Regions from separate parts of the Streptomyces sp. NPDC097595 genome, predicted to be linked through region 1. Evidence: riboswitches for the same ligand, from Rfam matches in the RefSeq annotation. Region 1 holds a riboswitch; each other region holds the start of a gene.

Region 1 (4,189 bases):
TGGATCGACCGCCTCTTCGCCCGGCCGCGACGGTGAGCGGGAACTTGGCATCGCGCGCACCCTTTCCTGGCAACCCGCGCAGACCTTCACGGGTGCCCCGAAGGAGGCGCCGACCGGGGGACCGGCAGGCCCGCGTCCGCGCCGCGCCACGCACTTGAGCTGTCGCGGAGCTGTCACATACCCGATCTATTGTGTCCCTCGCGCCGCGTCGGACCCGGGGGAGGAGACGACGCGCGGGCGCACATGACGAGGGGGGTCTTGCATGTCGAACGCGAAGTCGGATCGGAAGAACCCGGCACCGGATGCCACGGCGGCGGCCCGCGCACAACTGGGCGCGGAGATGCGGAGGATCAAGGAGGGGGCTCAGCTCAGCTTCGGCGGGCTGGCCGACCGTACGCACTACAGCCGATCCTCGTGGGAGAGGTTCCTCAACGGCAAGCAGCTGCCGACCCCCGTGGCGGTCGAGCAGTTGGCGGCGGTGGCGGGCACCCCGCCGGAACCGCTGCTCGACCTGCTGGCCAGAGCCGGCGCGCCGGTCGCGGCAGGGCGGGACCGGGCCACGGACGCGCCCACCGCCGCCGGTGACACGGCCGCCGAGGCGCGGACGCCGGGCGAGCGGCCCGGGGTGTCGTGGCGGCGGCGCTGCGCGGTGATCGGGTACATCGCGGCGGGCGCCCTGATGGGCTCGGTGGCGACCGGGCTGCTCTCCCCGTACCTCGCGGGAGCGGACCAGGGCCCGGATGCCGCCACGACCCGTACCGAGAGCAAGAAGGCGAGCGGACAGGGCGCGGACCTCGTGCCCGGCGCGGGCGACATCAAGGTCAAGTGCACGTCGGCCACCTGCTGGCGCAACGACCCCCAGGCCATGGAGTGCCAGTGGGACGCCAAGACCGCCAAGAGCACCTATCTGCGCGGGATGCAGATCGAACTCCGTTACAGCGCCGCCTGCCAGGCGGTCTGGGGCCGGATCGAGGGCGGCGCCGTCGGCGACAAGGTGATCATCAAGGACGCCCGGGGGATGGAGCTGGACGCCTTCATCCGCTTCGAGCACGACTCGTACACCAAGATGCTCGGAGTCTCCAAGGAGGCGCCGCTCGACTCCATGAGCGTGTGCGGGGAGATCCCGTCGGAGAAGCAGATGCAGTGCGCGCCGACCGGAACGGCCAGGATGCCCTGACGAACGGGGCGCCGGGACCGGCGGACTGCCGCCGGTCCCGGGCCCGTTGAAGGGACCTCGGTACCTACGGGGGCAACCCGGCTTGTTTCCGGGAGCCCCGCGAGGGAGTCAGCGGACCCGGCGCATCCGCAGCGGCGCGTACACCGCGAGCGCCACGAGGAACGCCACCCCGTACGCCAGGTCCGCCCCGTGCAGCGCCTCGGCCACCGGGCCCACGTACAGGCCGGTGCTCATGAACGGGACCGCCGCCGCGAAGGCCACGGCGAACGCGGCGAGCGCCGGCCACCACGGGCGCGACCGGGCGTGCTCGGCCGCGAGGTCGACGGGGGCGCCGCGCCGGGCCCGGGCGCGGACCAGCCAGTCCACGGACACGATCGCCACGAAGCCGGGGATCCAGTAGCCGACGAGCAGCAGCACGTTCTGGAAGCGGGCCGTCGTGTCCGCCGCGTGCATCCACAGCACCAGCGGGAACCCCAGGGCGGCGGCGAGCGCCGCGGCCACCGGACGCGGCAGGCGTACCCCCATGGTCTGCAACGCGAGCGAACCGCTGTAGTCGTTCATCGCGTTGCTGCACAGCGCGGCCAGCGCCACCGCCAGCAGCCCGAACGCCCCGAGCGCGCCCCCGCCGAGCAGTGAGTCGATGCCGCGCGCGGTCTGGTCCGTGAAGACCGACGCACCCCACAGCCCGATCGTCTGGACCGCCACGAAGGAGGCGCTGATCCCGCCCAGCGTGCACCAGAACATGCGCGTCCGGGACGTCCCGCTCGGAAGATAGCGGCTGAAGTCGCTCGCGTACGGCGCCCAGGACAGCGCCAGGCTCAGGGCGATGGTGCAGGTCAGGACGAACGCCCCGGCCCGGTCCGCGCCGTGCACGGCCGAGGTGGTCACCGGGTCCACCCCGTTCAGGAGCTTCGTGGCGAGCACCGCGAAGGCGGCGGCCAGGGCGAACGTCATCACGGTCTGGAGCCGGTGGATCACCTCGTAACCCAGCACCCCGAGCGCACCCTGCGCGGCCATCATGACCAGGACCCCCAGCCAGAACGGCCAGCCGCACAGCTGCGCCAGCGCGTCCCCGCCGAAGAGGCCGATCAGGGCGTCCCAGGCGATGGACGACAGCCATTGCAAGGCGCCCGGCAGCACCACGCCCGGCCCGAACGCCAGCCGGGCGAGCGGAAGTTGCCCCGATCCGGTGCGACTGCCCCAGGTGCCCAGATACGCGGTGGGCGCGGCGCCGACGAGGGTGCCGAGCACGACGGCGGCGAGCGCGGTCGCGAAGTCCAGGCCGAGCGCGATGCCGACGGTGCCGGTGAAGACGCCGGTCATGGTCAGATTGGGCGCGAACCAGACGGTGAACAGCCGGCCCGCCCCGCCGTAACGGCGGTCCGCGGGGACCGGGGCTATCCCGTTCGCCTCGATGCGCAGATCGCCGGGGGCGGTGGGCATGCGCCCGCCGAAGGCGGCGCGCTCGTCCTGGGCATACGGCAACGACATGAAGACATCCCTCCGCCAGTGCTAACTGGTTCAGGTTCGACGGGTGTGATCTCAGCCCCGTGCGGGGCACCCCGTGTCCGGTGTGGCGGCCAGGATAGCGCCGGCCCGTCCGATGTCTTCGCAGGGGTCAGCTGAAGAGCTTCGCCACGAACGCGTGGAGGTTGTCGACGGTGCGCGCGATCTGCTCCTCCGTGGTCAGGCTCTCCTTGAACCGGGCCCCGGAGTCCACCTTCTTCTTGCCGCGCACATACAGCGAGCAGGCCAGATCGGTGCACATGTACAGGCCGACCGAATTGCCGTCGCGCCCGGCCGGACCGGTCTTGCGGGCGGTCATCAGGGAGACCCCGCTGCCCGGGTGCGTGGTCAGGCAGAGCGAGCACATGCTCCGGTGCAGGAAGCCGCGCTGCTGCGACGGGAAGCGCAGCGAGATCCCGGCGGGCTCGCCCTCGTGCTCGGTGACGATGTAGCTGCGTCCCGGCGCGGACAGGTCGCGCCAGCCGAGGAAGTCGAGGTCGTCCCACGGCAGCTCCTCGAAATCACGGGGGAGCGGCAGACGCTTGGCTTCCCCCTTGGAGCAATTCACGAACGATGAGCGGATGTCCTGCTCGGTCAGGGCCTTCATACCCACGAAGCTAACTCTGCCTATGGCCCCTAGGCAAACGATTAATTCAGTTAGGGGACCACCTGGGGCTCATTGGGTGCGAGGATGAGCCGGTGCACGGGCGGATGCGGGATGCCGAGGTCCGGGCGCCAGGTCGCGAGGATCTGCGCGGACGGGTCGAAGAGCGGCGAGGGGAGCGCGTCGAGCGTGGTCCACTCCCAGGTGCTGATGAGGTGCGGCTCGGTCACCCGCGCCGTGCCGGTGTCCACGCGCACCAGGGCGGCCATCGTCACGCGGTTGATCCCGCCGAGGGCGTCGTGCAGCATCGCGAAGACGGTGACCTCGTCCTCGGGGACCGTCAGCCCGGTCTCCTCGCGCAGTTCCCGTACGGCCGCCGCCGCGACGGACTCCGGCACCGGGTCGACCTTGCCGCCGGGCAGCTCCCAGGTGCCGCTGTGGTGCCGGCCGAGCAGGATCCGGCCCTGCGCGTCCTGCACGATCACCCCGACCCCCAGCGCGGCCTGGGCCTGGGGCGGCCGGGTGTTACGGGACGGGGCGAGGGGGTTCTCGGCGGCCATGGTGCTCCTCTGAAGGGGGCGGGACGGTGGGCGTTGAGGAGCCTACGGGGATGCCGCGTCCGCCCACCGCCGTCATACCGCCAGCCGCAGCGAGGTCTCCGAGACCCCGAGCCGTACGCTCTGCCCCCACGTCAGCTCCAGCGCGTCCGCCTCCATCCCGTCGCCGAACACCACCACTCGGTCCGACTCCACGGTCAGCCGCAGCCCCTGACCGGGCCCCAGCTCGCCCGAGACGAACGACGTGCCGGTCGACGGCGAGGGCCACGCCTCCCGGACGAACCAGAGCAGTCGGGGATCGGCGGGCCCGGGCAGCGGCAGGGCGCTGTGGCGCTCCTGCCAGAG
Region 2 (4,189 bases), on a different contig from region 1:
GGGCCATGGCCTGGCCGTAGTTGAGGTCCCCGGACCGGCCGAGCAGCCGCGCCACGGCCACCGGCAGCGTCGGATTGTCGGGCCGCGCGATGAACACGGTCGCACCGAACTCGCCCAGCGACACGGCGAACGCGAACCCGGCGGCGACCAGCAGAGCCCGCCGTACGAGCGGGAAGTCCACCTCGCGCCAGGCCCGCAGCGGCGAGGCCCCGAGCACCGCCGCCGCCTCCCGCAGCCGTGCGTCCACCGCGCGCAGGACCGGCAGCATGGTCCGTACGACGAAGGGCACCCCGACCAGCGCCTGGGCGAGCGGCACCAGGATCCAGGAGGTACGGAGGTCCAGCGGCGGCTTGTCCAGGGTGATCAGGAAGCCGAAGCCGACGGTGACCGCCGAGACCCCGAGCGGCAGCATCAGCAGCGCGTCGAAGCCCCGGACGAGCCGGCCCGCCCGCCGGGTCAGCGCGGCGGCGGCGAGCCCTCCGACGACGAGGGCGATCAGCGTCGCGACGAGGGCGTAGCGCAGGGAGTTGCCGATGGCCTCGATCGGCGCCACCAGGAACGTACCGCTGTTGGCGTCCGCCGAGGTCAGCGCGCGGTAGTAGGCGAGACCGGAACCGCCGAGCGAGCGTTCCACGAGTACCGCGAGCGGCAGCAGGACCAGCAGCAGCACGCTCAGCAGGACCCCGGCGAGCAGCGTCCACTGCCCGGCCCCCTGCGGCCTGCGCGCGGTCACCGCCGGGTCGACCAGCTTCAGCGCGCGCTCCCTGCGGCGTACGGTCCAGGCGTGCACGGCGAGGATCGCGCCGACGGCGGCGAACTGCACGAGCGTCAGCACCGCGGCCGTGGGCAGGGCGAGCAGCTGCGCGGTCTGCCGGTAGATCTCCACCTCCAGCGTGGAGAATCCGGGACCGCCGAGGATCTGTACGACCCCGAAGGAGGTGAAGGTGAAGAGGAAAACCATCAGCGCGGCGGCGGCCACGGCCGGGGCGAGCGCGGGCAGCGTGACACGGCGCCAGGCGGTGAACCGGCTCGCGCCCAGCACCCGGGCGGCCTCCTCCTGGCGCGGGTCGAGCTGCGCCCAGAGCCCGCCGACGGTGCGGACGACGACCGCGTAGTTGAAGAAGACGTGCGCCAGCAGGATCGCCCACACAGTGGTGTCGAGCCGTACGCCCCACAGCTCGTCCAGCAGCCCGCCGCGGCCGAGCAGCGCGAGGAACGCGGTGCCCACGACGACGGTCGGCAGCACGAACGGCACCGTGACCACGGCCCGCAGCACCTGCTTGCCGGGAAACTCGAACCGGGCGAAGACATACGCGCCGGGCAGCGCGATCAGCAGGGTCAGCGCGGTCGAGGCGAGCGCCTGCCACAGCGTGAACCACAGGACGTCCAGGATCTCCGGCCGGGCCAGCACCTCGCCGAACCGGCCGAACTGCCAGACGCCGTCCGCCTTGAGCCCCCGGCCCACGATCGCGGCGACCGGGTAGGCGAAGAACACGGCGAAGAACGCGACGGGCACGGCCATCAGGCCGAGCCGCACCGCGGTCCCGCGCCGGGCCCGGGCGCGTGCGGATCTCCCGCGCGCGCCCGGTCCGCGTACGGGAGTCTTCGCTACTTCACTACGAGCGAGGACCATGACTGGACCCACTGCTCACGGTTCTTGGCGATGGCGTCCGGGGCGACGGTCGCCGGCTTCTCGGCGGTGGCACCGAACTTGGTGAAGAGCTCGGGCACCTTCGCGTCCTTCGCGACCGGGCTGACGAACATGGTGAGCGGCATGTCCTCCTGGAACTTCTTCCCGATGAGGAAGTCCAGCAGGGCCTTGCCACCCGCCTCGTTCTTCGCGCCGTCCAGCAGACCGGCGAACTCGATCTGGCGGAAGCACGTCCCGGTGGCGACCCCGGTCGGGGCGGTCTTCGGCTGCGGGTCCGCGTAAAGCACCTCGACGGGCGGGCTGGAGGCGTAGCTGACCACGAGCGGGCGGTCGGCCTTGGCCTTCCTGCCGCCGGCCGAGCCGGAGAACTCCTCGTTGTACGCCTGCTCCCAGCCGTCCACGACCTTGACGCCGTTGTCCTTCAGCTTCTTCCAGTAGTCCTGGTAGCCGTCCTCGCCGAAGGCGGAGACGGTGCCGAGGAGGAAGCCGAGTCCGGGCGAGGAGGTCGCGGCGTTCTCGGTGACCAGCAGGTCCTTGTACGCGGGCTTCGCCAGGTCCGCGAAGGTCTTCGGCGGCGCGAGCTTCTTGTCGGCGAAGTACTTCTTGTCGTAGTTGACGCAGATGTCACCGGTGTCGACCGGGGTGACCCGGTGCTTGTCCGCGTCCAGCTGGACATCGGCCGGGACCCGGTCCAGGCCCTTGGCCTCGTACGGGGTGAACAGGCCGTTGTCCAGGGCGCGCGAGAGCAGGGTGTTGTCGACGCCGAAGAACACGTCGCCGCGCGGGGAGCCCTTGGTCAGGATCTCCTGGTTCAGGGCGGCGCCCGCGTCCCCGCTCTTGAGGACCTTGACGGTGTAGCCGGTCTCCCGGGTGAACTCCTTCAGGACGTCCTTGGAGGCGTTGAAGGAGTCGTGGCTGACCAGCGTGACGGTCTTGGAGCCGGTGCCCTTGGTCGAACCGGAACCGGAAGCCGAGTCGTCGGAACTTCCGCAGCCGGCCAGCGCGGTGACGCCGAGCGCGGCGGCGACGGCCGCCACCGCGGCCTTCTGGGTGGTGCTCATGTGTGATTCCTCCTGGAGTGACCAGGAAGAGACGCGGCCCCGCCCGCACACCGGCCGGAGCCGGAAGCGGGCAGGGCGCAACAGCTTGAGTAAGGTCCGAACTTCCTACCCGGAATGACCCGGGCGAGGTTCAGAGGGTCTGCGGCCAACCTGTCCTTGGTGCCGCACTCTCAGCGCTGTGGCGCTCCCCTGTCGGAATATGAAGTTGATTTCGGCCCCAGGCTACACGGCCGTTTTCGGCCGTGGTCCGGGCCCGCTTTCAGCGCTCGGAGGCCGCCAGCTGCCCGCAGGCGCCGTCGATCTCCTGGCCCCGGGTGTCGCGGACGGTGACCGGGACGCCGTGGCTCGCGATGGCCTCCACGAACGCCCGCTCGTCCTCGGGCCGCGAGGCGGTCCACTTGGAGCCGGGCGTCGGGTTGAGCGGGATCAGGTTGACGTGGACGCGCTTGCCCTTGAGGAGGCGGCCCAGCAGGTCGCCGCGCCACGCCTGGTCGTTGATGTCGCGGATCAGGGCGTACTCGATGGAGATGCGGCGGCCCGACTTCTCCGCGTACTCCCACGCGGCGTCCAGCACCTCGCGCACCTTCCACCGGGTGTTGACCGGCACGAGGGTGTCGCGCAGCTCGTCGTCCGGGGCGTGCAGCGAGACCGCGAGGCGGCACTTGAACCCCTCGTCGGCGAACCGCAGCATCGCGGGCACCAGGCCGACGGTGGAGACGGTGATCCCGCGCTGCGAGAGGCCGAGGCCGTCGGGCTCGGGGTCGGTCAGCCGGCGGATCGCGCCGACGACGCGGTTGTAGTTGGCCAGCGGCTCGCCCATGCCCATGAACACGATGTTGGAGAGCCGGGCGGGCCCGCCCGGGACCTCGCCGTCGCGCAGCGCGCGCATGCCGTCCACGATCTGGTGGACGATCTCCGCGGTCGACAGATTGCGGTCGAGACCGGCCTGCCCGGTCGCGCAGAACGGGCAGTTCATCCCGCAGCCGGCCTGTGAGGAGATGCACATCGTGACCCGCTCCGGGTAGCGCATCAGGACGGACTCGACCAGCGTCCCGTCGTGCAGCTTCCAGAGGGTCTTACGGGTGGTGTCGTCGTCGCAGCTGATGTGCCGGACGACGGACATCAGGTCGGGGAACATCGCTTCGGCGAGCTTGTCCCGCGATCCGGCCGGGATGTTGGTCCACTCGGCCGGGTCGTGCGCGTACCGCGCGAAGTAGTGCTGCGAGAGCTGCTGGGCGCGGAACGGCTTCTCGCCGATCGCGGCGACGGCCTCCCTGCGCTCGGCGGGCGTGAGGTCGGCGAGATGCCGCGGCGGCTTCTTGGCTCCGCGGGGCGCGACGAAAGTGAGTTCTCCGGGCTTAGGCATGGTTCTTCCAGTGTGGCAGACGCGCGGAGCTGTCCCGGTGCGTCGCGGTGAGGGGCGGCTCACGGGGTAACCGGGTCAATACAGGGAGTTCCGCAGCAGCCGCCGCAGGAG
Region 3 (4,189 bases), on a different contig from region 1:
GCCGTCGGCGAGGACGCCTCCGCGAAGTGGCGGCGCGGGATGCGCCCGGCCCGGTACGCGAGCCGTCCGCCCTCCACCGCGTGCCGCATCGCGGCGGCCATCAGCTCCGGCTCCTGGGCCCGGGTCACCGCTGAGGCGAGCATCACAGCGGAGCACCCCAGCTCCATCGCGAGCGCCGCGTCCGAGGCGGTCCCGGCGCCGGCGTCCAGGATCACCGGGACCCCGGCCCGCTCGGTGATCAGCTGGAAGTTGTGCGGGTTGCGGATGCCCAGGCCCGAGCCGATGGGGGAGCCGAGCGGCATGACCGCCGCGCACCCCACGTCCTCCAGCTTCCGGGCCAGGACCGGGTCGTCGTTGGTGTACGGCAGCACGGTGAAGCCGTCGTCCACCAGGATCTCGGCGGCGTCCAGCAGCTCGACCGGGTCGGGCAGCAGCGTCCGCTCGTCGGCCACCACCTCCAGCTTCACCCAGTCCGTGCCCAGCGCCTCCCGGGCCAGCCGGGCGGTGAGCACGGCCTCCCCGGCGGTGTAGCAGCCGGCGGTGTTCGGCAGCACCCGGATGGACAGCTTCCGCAGCACGGAGAGCACCGAGCCCTGCACGGTCGGGTCGAGGCGGCGCATCGCGACGGTGGTCAGCTCGGTGCCGGACGCGATCAGCGACCGCTCCAGCACGTCGAGGCTGGGCGCCCCGCCGGTGCCCATGATCAGCCGCGAGGTGAACTCGCTGCCGCCGAGGGTGAACAGGTCGTCGGACATCGTCAGCCTCCCTGGACCGCGGTCAGGACCTCGACCCGGTCGCCGTCGGCGAGCGCGGCGGCGGGCCACTGGCCGCGCGGCACCACGGTCTCGTTGAGCGCGGCGGCCACCCCCGCCGTCGCGTCGGTCAGCGTCGCGACGAGGGCCTCCAGGGTGGTGCCCGGCGCGACGGCGGCCGGGGCGCCGTTCACGGACACGGTGAGCGGGGTGGGCTCGGTCATGCGGGCTGCTCCTGGGGTGCGGGGACCGGGGCGAACCGGCCGGGGGAGAAGGGGCGGGCCGCCTCGGGCAGCTCGCCGTCGGCCAGCAGCGACGCCATGGCGTCCCCGGTGACAGGGGTGAGCAGCACGCCGTTGCGGCCGTGGCCGGTGGCGAGGTGGAGGCCGGGCAGCGCGGTGCGGCCGAGCAGCGGGGCGTTGTCGGGGGAGGCGGGGCGCAGACCGGCGCGGGTCTCGGTGAGCGGCAGCTCGGTGATGCCGGGCACCAGCTCGTGGGCGTCGCGCAGCAGCTCGTAGACGCCGCCCGCCGTGACGGTGGTGTCCCAGCCCATCTCCTCGGTGGTGGCGCCGACGACCAGCTCGCCGTTCTCGCGCGGTACGAGATAGACGTGGCTGCCCCGGACCACCGCGCGCACGGTGCGCGAGAGGAAGGGGGCGTACGCCGGGGGCACGGTGAGGCGCAGCACCTGGCCCTTGACCGGGCGCACCGGCGGCAGGACGTGGGCGGGGACCCCGGCGAGCCGGCCGCTGAGGCTGCCCCCGGCGAGCACGACCTGGCCGGCGGCCACCTCCGTACCGTCGTCGAGCACGGCGCCCACGGCCCGGTCCGCGACCACGGAGAGGCGGTCGGCACGGCGGCGGTGGAAGACCACTCCGGCCCGTTCGCAGGCGGTGAGCAGCGCGGCGGCGAGGCGGCGCGGATCGACCTGGTGGTCGCCGTCCACCCGGAGGCCGCCGCGCACGCCCGGGGCGAGCATCGGTTCCAGGCGGCGGCACTCGCGCCCGGTCAGCCACTCCGAGTCCAGGCCCGAGCGGCGTTGCAGCTCGTGGAGTTCGCGCAGGTGGGCGCGGTCGTCGGCGTCGAGCGCGACGGCCAGGGTGCCGCAGGCCCGGAAGCCGATGTCCTGCCCGCTCGCCTCCTCCAGCTCGGCCGTGAACTCCGGATAGTCCCGGGCGGAGGCGAGGTTGAGCGCGAGCAGCGTCTCCTCGCCGTAGTGCAGCTCGGTGACGGCGGCCAGCATTCCGGCCGCGACCCGGGCCGCTCCGCCGCCCGGCTCGGGGTCGGCGAGCGCGACGGCCAGACCGCGCCGCGCGGCCCGCCAGGCGGTCACCAGGCCGATGATGCCGCCCCCGATGACGAGGACGTCGGACCCTTCGGTGGGATGGGTGCGCATTGGCGTCCAGCCCCTCCCTTCGCCGGCATGACCCGGATCAGGTTCGTACGGTCGGAGGCCGCCCAGCCTCCCTCTCAGCCCGGTGCGTCCGGGCTCCCGCGTGTCTTACGGTGGCCACCCTAAACCCCGCCCGGCGGACCGGGTAGGGAGGGCCGGGGGAGGGGGCGCCCTTTCCTGATGGCTCGTCAGCTACGTAAGGTGGACAGGTGAGCGAGCAGCAGCGGGCAGAGCGGACGGAACGCCGGGTCGTCGTCGCGGGCGCGGGCATGGCGGGCGTGCAGACCGCCGTCGCCCTGCGGGAACAGGGCTTCACCGGCCCCGTCACCCTGATCGGCGCCGAACCGCACCAGCCCTACGACCGGCCCCCGCTGTCCAAGGCGGTGCTGCTGGGCAAGGCCGAGGAGTCCGCCTTCGACATCGACTTCGAGGGGCTGGACATCGCCCTGCGCCTGGGCTGCGAGGTCACCGGGGTCCGCGCCGGCGCCCACGAACTCGACACCTCCGAGGGCCCGGTCCCCTACGACGTCCTGGTCCTCGCCACCGGCGCCGAACCCGTCGCCCTGCCCGGCTCCGACGGCGTCCCCGGCGTCCATCTGCTGCGCACCCTCGACGACGCGGCCCGGCTGCGGCCCGTCCTGGAGGCCGGGCACCCCGTCGTGGTCGTCGGCGCCGGCTGGATCGGCGCCGAGTTCGCCACCGCCGCCCGCGCCGCCGGCTGCGAGGTCACCGTCGTGGAGGCCGCCGACCGCCCCCTGGCCGGAGCGCTGCCCGCCCAGGTCGCCGCCCCGATGGCCGCCTGGTACGAAGAGAGCGGCGCCCGGCTCCTCACCGGCGCCCGGGTCGCCCGCGTCGAGCCCGGCACGGTGGTCCTCGCCGACGGGCGGACCCTCCCGGCCGGCGCGGTCGTCGTCGGCATCGGCGCCCGCCCCGCCACCGGCTGGCTCGCCGGCTCCGGCATCGCCCTCGGGCCCGAGGGCTCGGTGACCGCCGACGCGGCGCTGCGCACCTCGCTCCCCGATGTGTACGCGGTCGGCGACTGCGCCTCCTTCCCCTCGGCCCGCTACGGCACCCGCCTGGTCGTCCACCACTGGGACAACGCCCTCCAGGGGCCCAGGACCGCCGCCGCCCACATCGCGGCGGAGGACGCCGACATCCCGCCGTACGACCCCGTGCCCTACTTCTGGTCCGAGCAGTTCGGCCGCTTCGTGCAGTACGCCGGGCACCACGCGGACGCGGACACCCTGCTGTGGCGCGGCGACCCGGCCGGGCCCGCCTGGTCGGTGTGCTGGCTGCGCGACGGCGCCCTGGTCGCGGTGCTCGCGGTGAGCCGCCCGCGCGACCTGGCGCAGGGGCGCCGGCTCATCGAGGCGGGTGCCCTGCTCGACGCGGACCGGGCCGGGGACCCCTCCGTACCGCTGAAGTCGGCGACGCTCGGGCCGTCCACGCGTCCCTGAAGAGCCGAGTCCGGGTTTCGGCTGTCAGTCCGGGATGGCAGGCTTGTCCCGTGACCGAGATTGACGCAAAGACCGATGCACTCGTCCCTGCCTGGCTCTACCTGCCCGACATCGCGGAAATGCTCGATGTCGAGGTGACGCGTGTGCGGCAGCTGGTCAAGGAGGGCCAGCTCATCGCCGTACGCCGTGGGGAGAACCGGGCACTTCAGGTGCCCGCCGCCTTCATCGACGGCGACAAGGTGGTCAAGGGCCTCTCCGGGACCCTGACCCTCCTGAAGGACGACGGCTACTCCGACGAGGAGATGCTCGAATGGCTCTTCACCCCCGACCCGTCCCTGCCGGGCACGCCCGCGCAGGCACTGAGTGAGAATCGCGGCACGGAGGTGAAGCGCCGCGCCCAGGCGCTCGCCGTCTGACCGCACCGGGAAGCGGGCCGCACCGCGCGAGCGGGCGGCCCGCTTCCCCGCGCCGCACCACCGATCCGCCGCCACCGTCCCCGGGGGGAACCGCACCATGTCCACGCCTCGCACCCAGCTGTCCGACGCCCGGCTCTACCTGTGCACGGACGCCCGCAGGCGCCAGGGGGA
Region 4 (4,189 bases), on a different contig from region 1:
GCTGTGTGTTCCGGTCACGGCCTCGCCCGCCGTCGCCGGCCCCTGCCGCTCCGCACGGGTGCCGAAGCCCCGGCTTCCGCGCCGACCCCCGTGCGGTCCGCGGAGACGACCAGCGCCGCGAGCGCTGTCGTCACCGGCACGGAGGCGACCAGTCCGATCGAGCCGACGAGAGTGCGCACGATCTCCTCCGCCACCAGCTCGCTGTTGGCGACCGTCCCCACACTGCTCTGCGCGACCGTGAACAGCAGCAGGAGGGGCAGCGCGGCGCCCGCATAGGCGAGCACCAGGGTGTTGACCACGGAGGCGATGTGATCGCGGCCGATTCTGATCCCTGCCCGGTAGAGCTGCTTCGCAGTCATGGTGGGGTTCGCCTGGCGCAGCTCCCAGACCGCCGAGGTCTGGGTGACCGTGACGTCGTCGAGCACTCCCAGGGAGCCGATGATGACGCCGGCCAGCAGCAGTCCGCTCATGTCGATGTGCGGATACAGGCCGTGGATGAGGCCGGTGTTGTCGTCGGTGTTCCCGCTCAGGCTCGCCCAGCCGATGAAGAGCGAGCCGAGCAGCCCGATCAGCAGCAGTGAGATCAGGGTGCCGATGACGGCGACGGAGGTGCGGGCGGTCAACCCGTGGCAGATGTAGAGCGCGATCAGCATGATCGCTCCGGCCCCGACGACCGCCACCAGCAGCGGATTCGAGCCCTGCAGTATGGCCGGAAGGATGAACAGGGTCAGTACGGCGAACGACAGGGCGAGCGCCACCAGGGCCATGACCCCGCGCATCCTGCCCACGAGCACCACCGCGAGGGCGAAGATCCCGGCCAGCAGATACAGGGGGAACTTCCGGTTCACGTCCGTCACGGAGTACTGGAGGTCATGGGGCGCGTCGGGGGCGTACGCCACCACCACCCCCTGGCCCTCCCGCAGTTGCCTCGGCGCGTCCGGCTGGACGACCTCGACGAACCGGCGCCCCGAGTCGGGGCCGGTGGTGACCTCGACGGTGGCCTTCTCGCAGCGGCCGCCGGACGCCGGTCCGTCCTCGGGGGGTTGGGTCTCGCCGCTGACGGGAAGCTGGGCGGCGTTCACGTCCTTGCAGTCGACCTTGACGACGCTCACCACCTTTCCCTGCTGGGTCTGCCGGTCGAAACCGACACCGGTCCGTTCGTGCCCAGGCGCACCATTCGGCCAGAGCGCCACGAGGCCGACGAGTACGGCGGCCGCGAAGGGGATCAGCACGGCGGCGATCACCTTGCGCAGATGGGTGGAGACGGGTGCGGCCGGGCCATGGCTGTGCGTGTGCTGATGGCCCTGCGGTTCTGGGTCGCGATGAGGGGGCGTCACCGGCCGATCATCGCAAGAAGGAAGGGGCCCTCTGTTCAGCTCACCCGTCCGGGGGCTAGCGTGGTGGCACCTTTGCACACGCGGGAGCTCGGAGCACCGGGCTGAGAGGGCGCTGACCGCCGTACGACCGTACGGGAGACGCTGCGCCGACCGCCGAACCTGTTACCGGGTAATGCCGGCGTAGGGAGTAGGTCTCATGACCACATCGGACACACGCACGCCTGCCTCCAATCAGGGCGACGAGGCCGGGAAGTCCATCGGCTGGCACAAGGGATACGTCCAGGGGCCGCGCCCCGACATCCGGGTGCCGGTCCGCCAGGTGCACCTGACCAACGGCAAGGACGTGACGCTGTACGACACGTCCGGGCCGTACACCGACCCCGCGGTCGGGACCGACGTCCGGCGCGGCCTCGCACCGCTCCGGGAGAACTGGATCATCGCCCGCAGCGACACCGAGGAGTACGCGGGCCGCCCCGCCCGTCCCGAGGACGACGGGCTCAAGCACACCTCGCCACGGGGCGGGCTGCGCAATCTGGACGCGGTGTTCCCCGGCCGCCCGCGCCGCCCGCGGCGGAGCCGGGACGGACGGCCCGTCACCCAGCTCGCGTACGCCCGCAGGGGCGAGATCACCCCGGAGATGGAGTACGTCGCGGTCCGCGAGAACGTGCCGGCGGAGGTGGTGCGCGAGGAGATCGCGGCCGGTCGCGCGGTGCTGCCCGCCAACGTCAACCACCCGGAGACCGAGCCGATGATCATCGGAAAGCGGTTCCTGGTGAAGGTCAATGCCAACATCGGCAACTCCGCGGTGACGTCCTCCATCGAGGAGGAGGTGGACAAGATGACGTGGGCGACCCGGTGGGGTGCGGACACGGTCATGGACCTTTCCACCGGCCGCAACATCCACACCACCCGTGAGTGGGTTCTTCGCAATTCACCCGTACCGATCGGAACCGTCCCCCTCTACCAGGCCCTTGAGAAGGTCGACGGGCGGGCGGAGGAACTGACCTGGGAGATCTACAAGGACACCGTCATCGAGCAGGCCGAGCAGGGCGTGGACTACATGACGGTGCACGCCGGCGTACGCCTGCCGTACGTGCCGCTGACCGCGCGGCGCAAGACCGGCATCGTCTCCCGGGGCGGCTCGATCATGGCGGCGTGGTGCCTGGCGCACCACAAGGAGTCGTTCCTGTACGAGCAATTCGAGGAGCTCTGCGAGATCCTCGCGGCGTACGACGTGACGTACTCACTGGGCGACGGGCTGCGCCCCGGGTCGATCGCGGACGCCAACGACGAGGCCCAGTTCGCCGAACTGCGCACGCTCGGCGAACTGAACACGGTCGCCAAGCGGTTCGGCGTGCAGACCATGATCGAGGGGCCGGGACACGTCCCGATGCACAAGATCAAGGAGAACATCGACCTTCAGCAGGAGATCTGCGAGGAGGCGCCGTTCTACACGCTCGGCCCGCTGACCACCGACATCGCGCCGGCGTACGACCACATCACCTCGGGTATCGGGGCCGCGATGATCGCCTGGTGGGGGACGGCGATGCTCTGCTACGTGACGCCCAAGGAGCACCTGGGGCTGCCGAACCGGGACGATGTGAAGACCGGGGTCATCACGTACAAGATCGCGGCCCACGCGGCCGACCTGGCCAAGGGGCACCCGGGGGCGCAGGAGTGGGACGACGCGCTGTCGGACGCGCGGTTCGAATTCCGCTGGGAGGACCAGTTCAACCTGGCGCTCGACCCGGACACGGCGCGGGAGTTCCACGACGAGACCCTGCCCGCCGAGCCCGCGAAGACGGCGCACTTCTGCTCGATGTGCGGTCCGAAGTTCTGTTCGATGAAGATCAGCCACAGCATCAGCGAGCAGTTCGGCGGCGCGGAGAGCGCGGAGGCGACGGCCGAGGAGATCGCCGAGGGGATGCTCGGCAAGTCGCGTGAATTCGCGGCGGGCGGGAACCGGGTCTATCTGCCGTTGGCCGACTGACCTGCTACGGGACCGGTCGCGCACGGCTCCGGCGCCTGGTGCCGGAGCCGTGGCGGTCAGTCCAGTTCGTGCTCGGGACCGCCGAAGTCGGGGCTGGTGAAGTCCGGGCTGCTGTACGTGGGGCGGGGCGCCGCGGCCGGGCCCTCGTCCGGGCCGGCGAAGTCGGGCCTGCTGTAGCCGATCTTGGGGAGGCGGCCCGTCGGGCGGTGCGGGGCGGGGACCGCGGGACCGGCGGCGGGCTCGGCGAGGGCGTCGCGCAGGAAGGGCACGATGCCCCGCTCCAGCAGCGCCTGCCGCCAGGCGTCCTTGGCGCGGGCCACGTCGTCGGGCAGCTGTTCGCGGGCTTCCCGCGCGGACAGGGACGTCGAGCCGTTGCGCAGGGCGGCGATGAGCAGGCCGATGGCGGCGACGAAGATGGCGGCGGCCGTGACGGCGGCGAAGAACCAGCCGGCGTCCACCATGGGGCCGGCGAACGCCGGTGGCGGCTCCAGCATCTTCAGGAGGTAGCCGACCAGCAGGAATATGGCCGCCGCCGTACCCGCCAGCATTGGCGCCAGAACGGTGACGACCGCTCCTATGCCGGCCCCCGACTGGCCGAGGCCGTCCGGCGCTGCGCCGGAGGCCGTGTCCCGGGCGGTGGCGCGTGCTTCGTCGCGGACCTTCACGTACTGCACGTACTCCGCGGCGGCCGTGGCAGTGATCAGGGCGACGGCCGCCAGCGCCATGGTGCGCAGCTGGACGGCGTTGAGGCGTTCGCCGACGGCGGCCAGTTCCGGTCGTTCGTGTGCGTGACGCAGTGCGTCGTCGAGGAGCCGTTCGTACTCGGGCCGGTCCTCGGTCAGCAGGTGCGGAGCGCTGTTCA

Evidence for each region. A riboswitch is a leader RNA that binds a small molecule or an ion and turns the genes downstream of it on or off. The one in region 1 is predicted to bind thiamine pyrophosphate.
Region 2: linked by a shared signal. The riboswitch ahead of ACIQZN_RS04610 (thiamine ABC transporter substrate binding subunit) and the one ahead of ACIQZN_RS01450 (purine-cytosine permease family protein) in region 1 are both predicted to bind thiamine pyrophosphate.
Region 3: linked by a shared signal. The riboswitch ahead of thiO (glycine oxidase ThiO) and the one ahead of ACIQZN_RS01450 (purine-cytosine permease family protein) in region 1 are both predicted to bind thiamine pyrophosphate.
Region 4: linked by a shared signal. The riboswitch ahead of thiC (phosphomethylpyrimidine synthase ThiC) and the one ahead of ACIQZN_RS01450 (purine-cytosine permease family protein) in region 1 are both predicted to bind thiamine pyrophosphate.

The regions. Positions count from the first base shown of each region.
Region 1 is NZ_JBIWCN010000001.1:328,075-332,263, forward strand. It holds gene ACIQZN_RS01440 (lipase family protein) at 1-36, shown strand, start outside; gene ACIQZN_RS01445 (helix-turn-helix domain-containing protein) at 263-1,177, shown strand; gene ACIQZN_RS01450 (purine-cytosine permease family protein) at 1,286-2,668, opposite strand; TPP riboswitch at 2,659-2,752, opposite strand; gene ACIQZN_RS01455 (FBP domain-containing protein) at 2,796-3,290, opposite strand; gene ACIQZN_RS01460 (NUDIX hydrolase) at 3,341-3,847, opposite strand; gene ACIQZN_RS01465 (hypothetical protein) at 3,920-4,189, opposite strand, start outside.
Region 2 is NZ_JBIWCN010000002.1:431,776-435,964, reverse strand. It holds gene ACIQZN_RS04615 (ABC transporter permease) at 1-1,522, opposite strand, end outside; gene ACIQZN_RS04610 (thiamine ABC transporter substrate binding subunit) at 1,609-2,712, opposite strand; TPP riboswitch at 2,797-2,913, opposite strand; gene rlmN (23S rRNA (adenine(2503)-C(2))-methyltransferase RlmN) at 2,972-4,078, opposite strand.
Region 3 is NZ_JBIWCN010000006.1:277,697-281,885, forward strand. It holds gene ACIQZN_RS12700 (thiazole synthase) at 1-755, opposite strand, end outside; gene thiS (sulfur carrier protein ThiS) at 758-976, opposite strand; gene thiO (glycine oxidase ThiO) at 973-2,148, opposite strand; TPP riboswitch at 2,146-2,258, opposite strand; gene ACIQZN_RS12715 (NAD(P)/FAD-dependent oxidoreductase) at 2,355-3,602, shown strand; gene ACIQZN_RS12720 (Rv2175c family DNA-binding protein) at 3,653-4,018, shown strand; gene thiE (thiamine phosphate synthase) at 4,116-4,189, shown strand, end outside.
Region 4 is NZ_JBIWCN010000020.1:94,111-98,299, forward strand. It holds gene ACIQZN_RS27525 (YibE/F family protein) at 15-1,337, opposite strand; TPP riboswitch at 1,408-1,541, shown strand; gene thiC (phosphomethylpyrimidine synthase ThiC) at 1,534-3,327, shown strand; gene ACIQZN_RS27535 (hypothetical protein) at 3,384-4,189, opposite strand, start outside.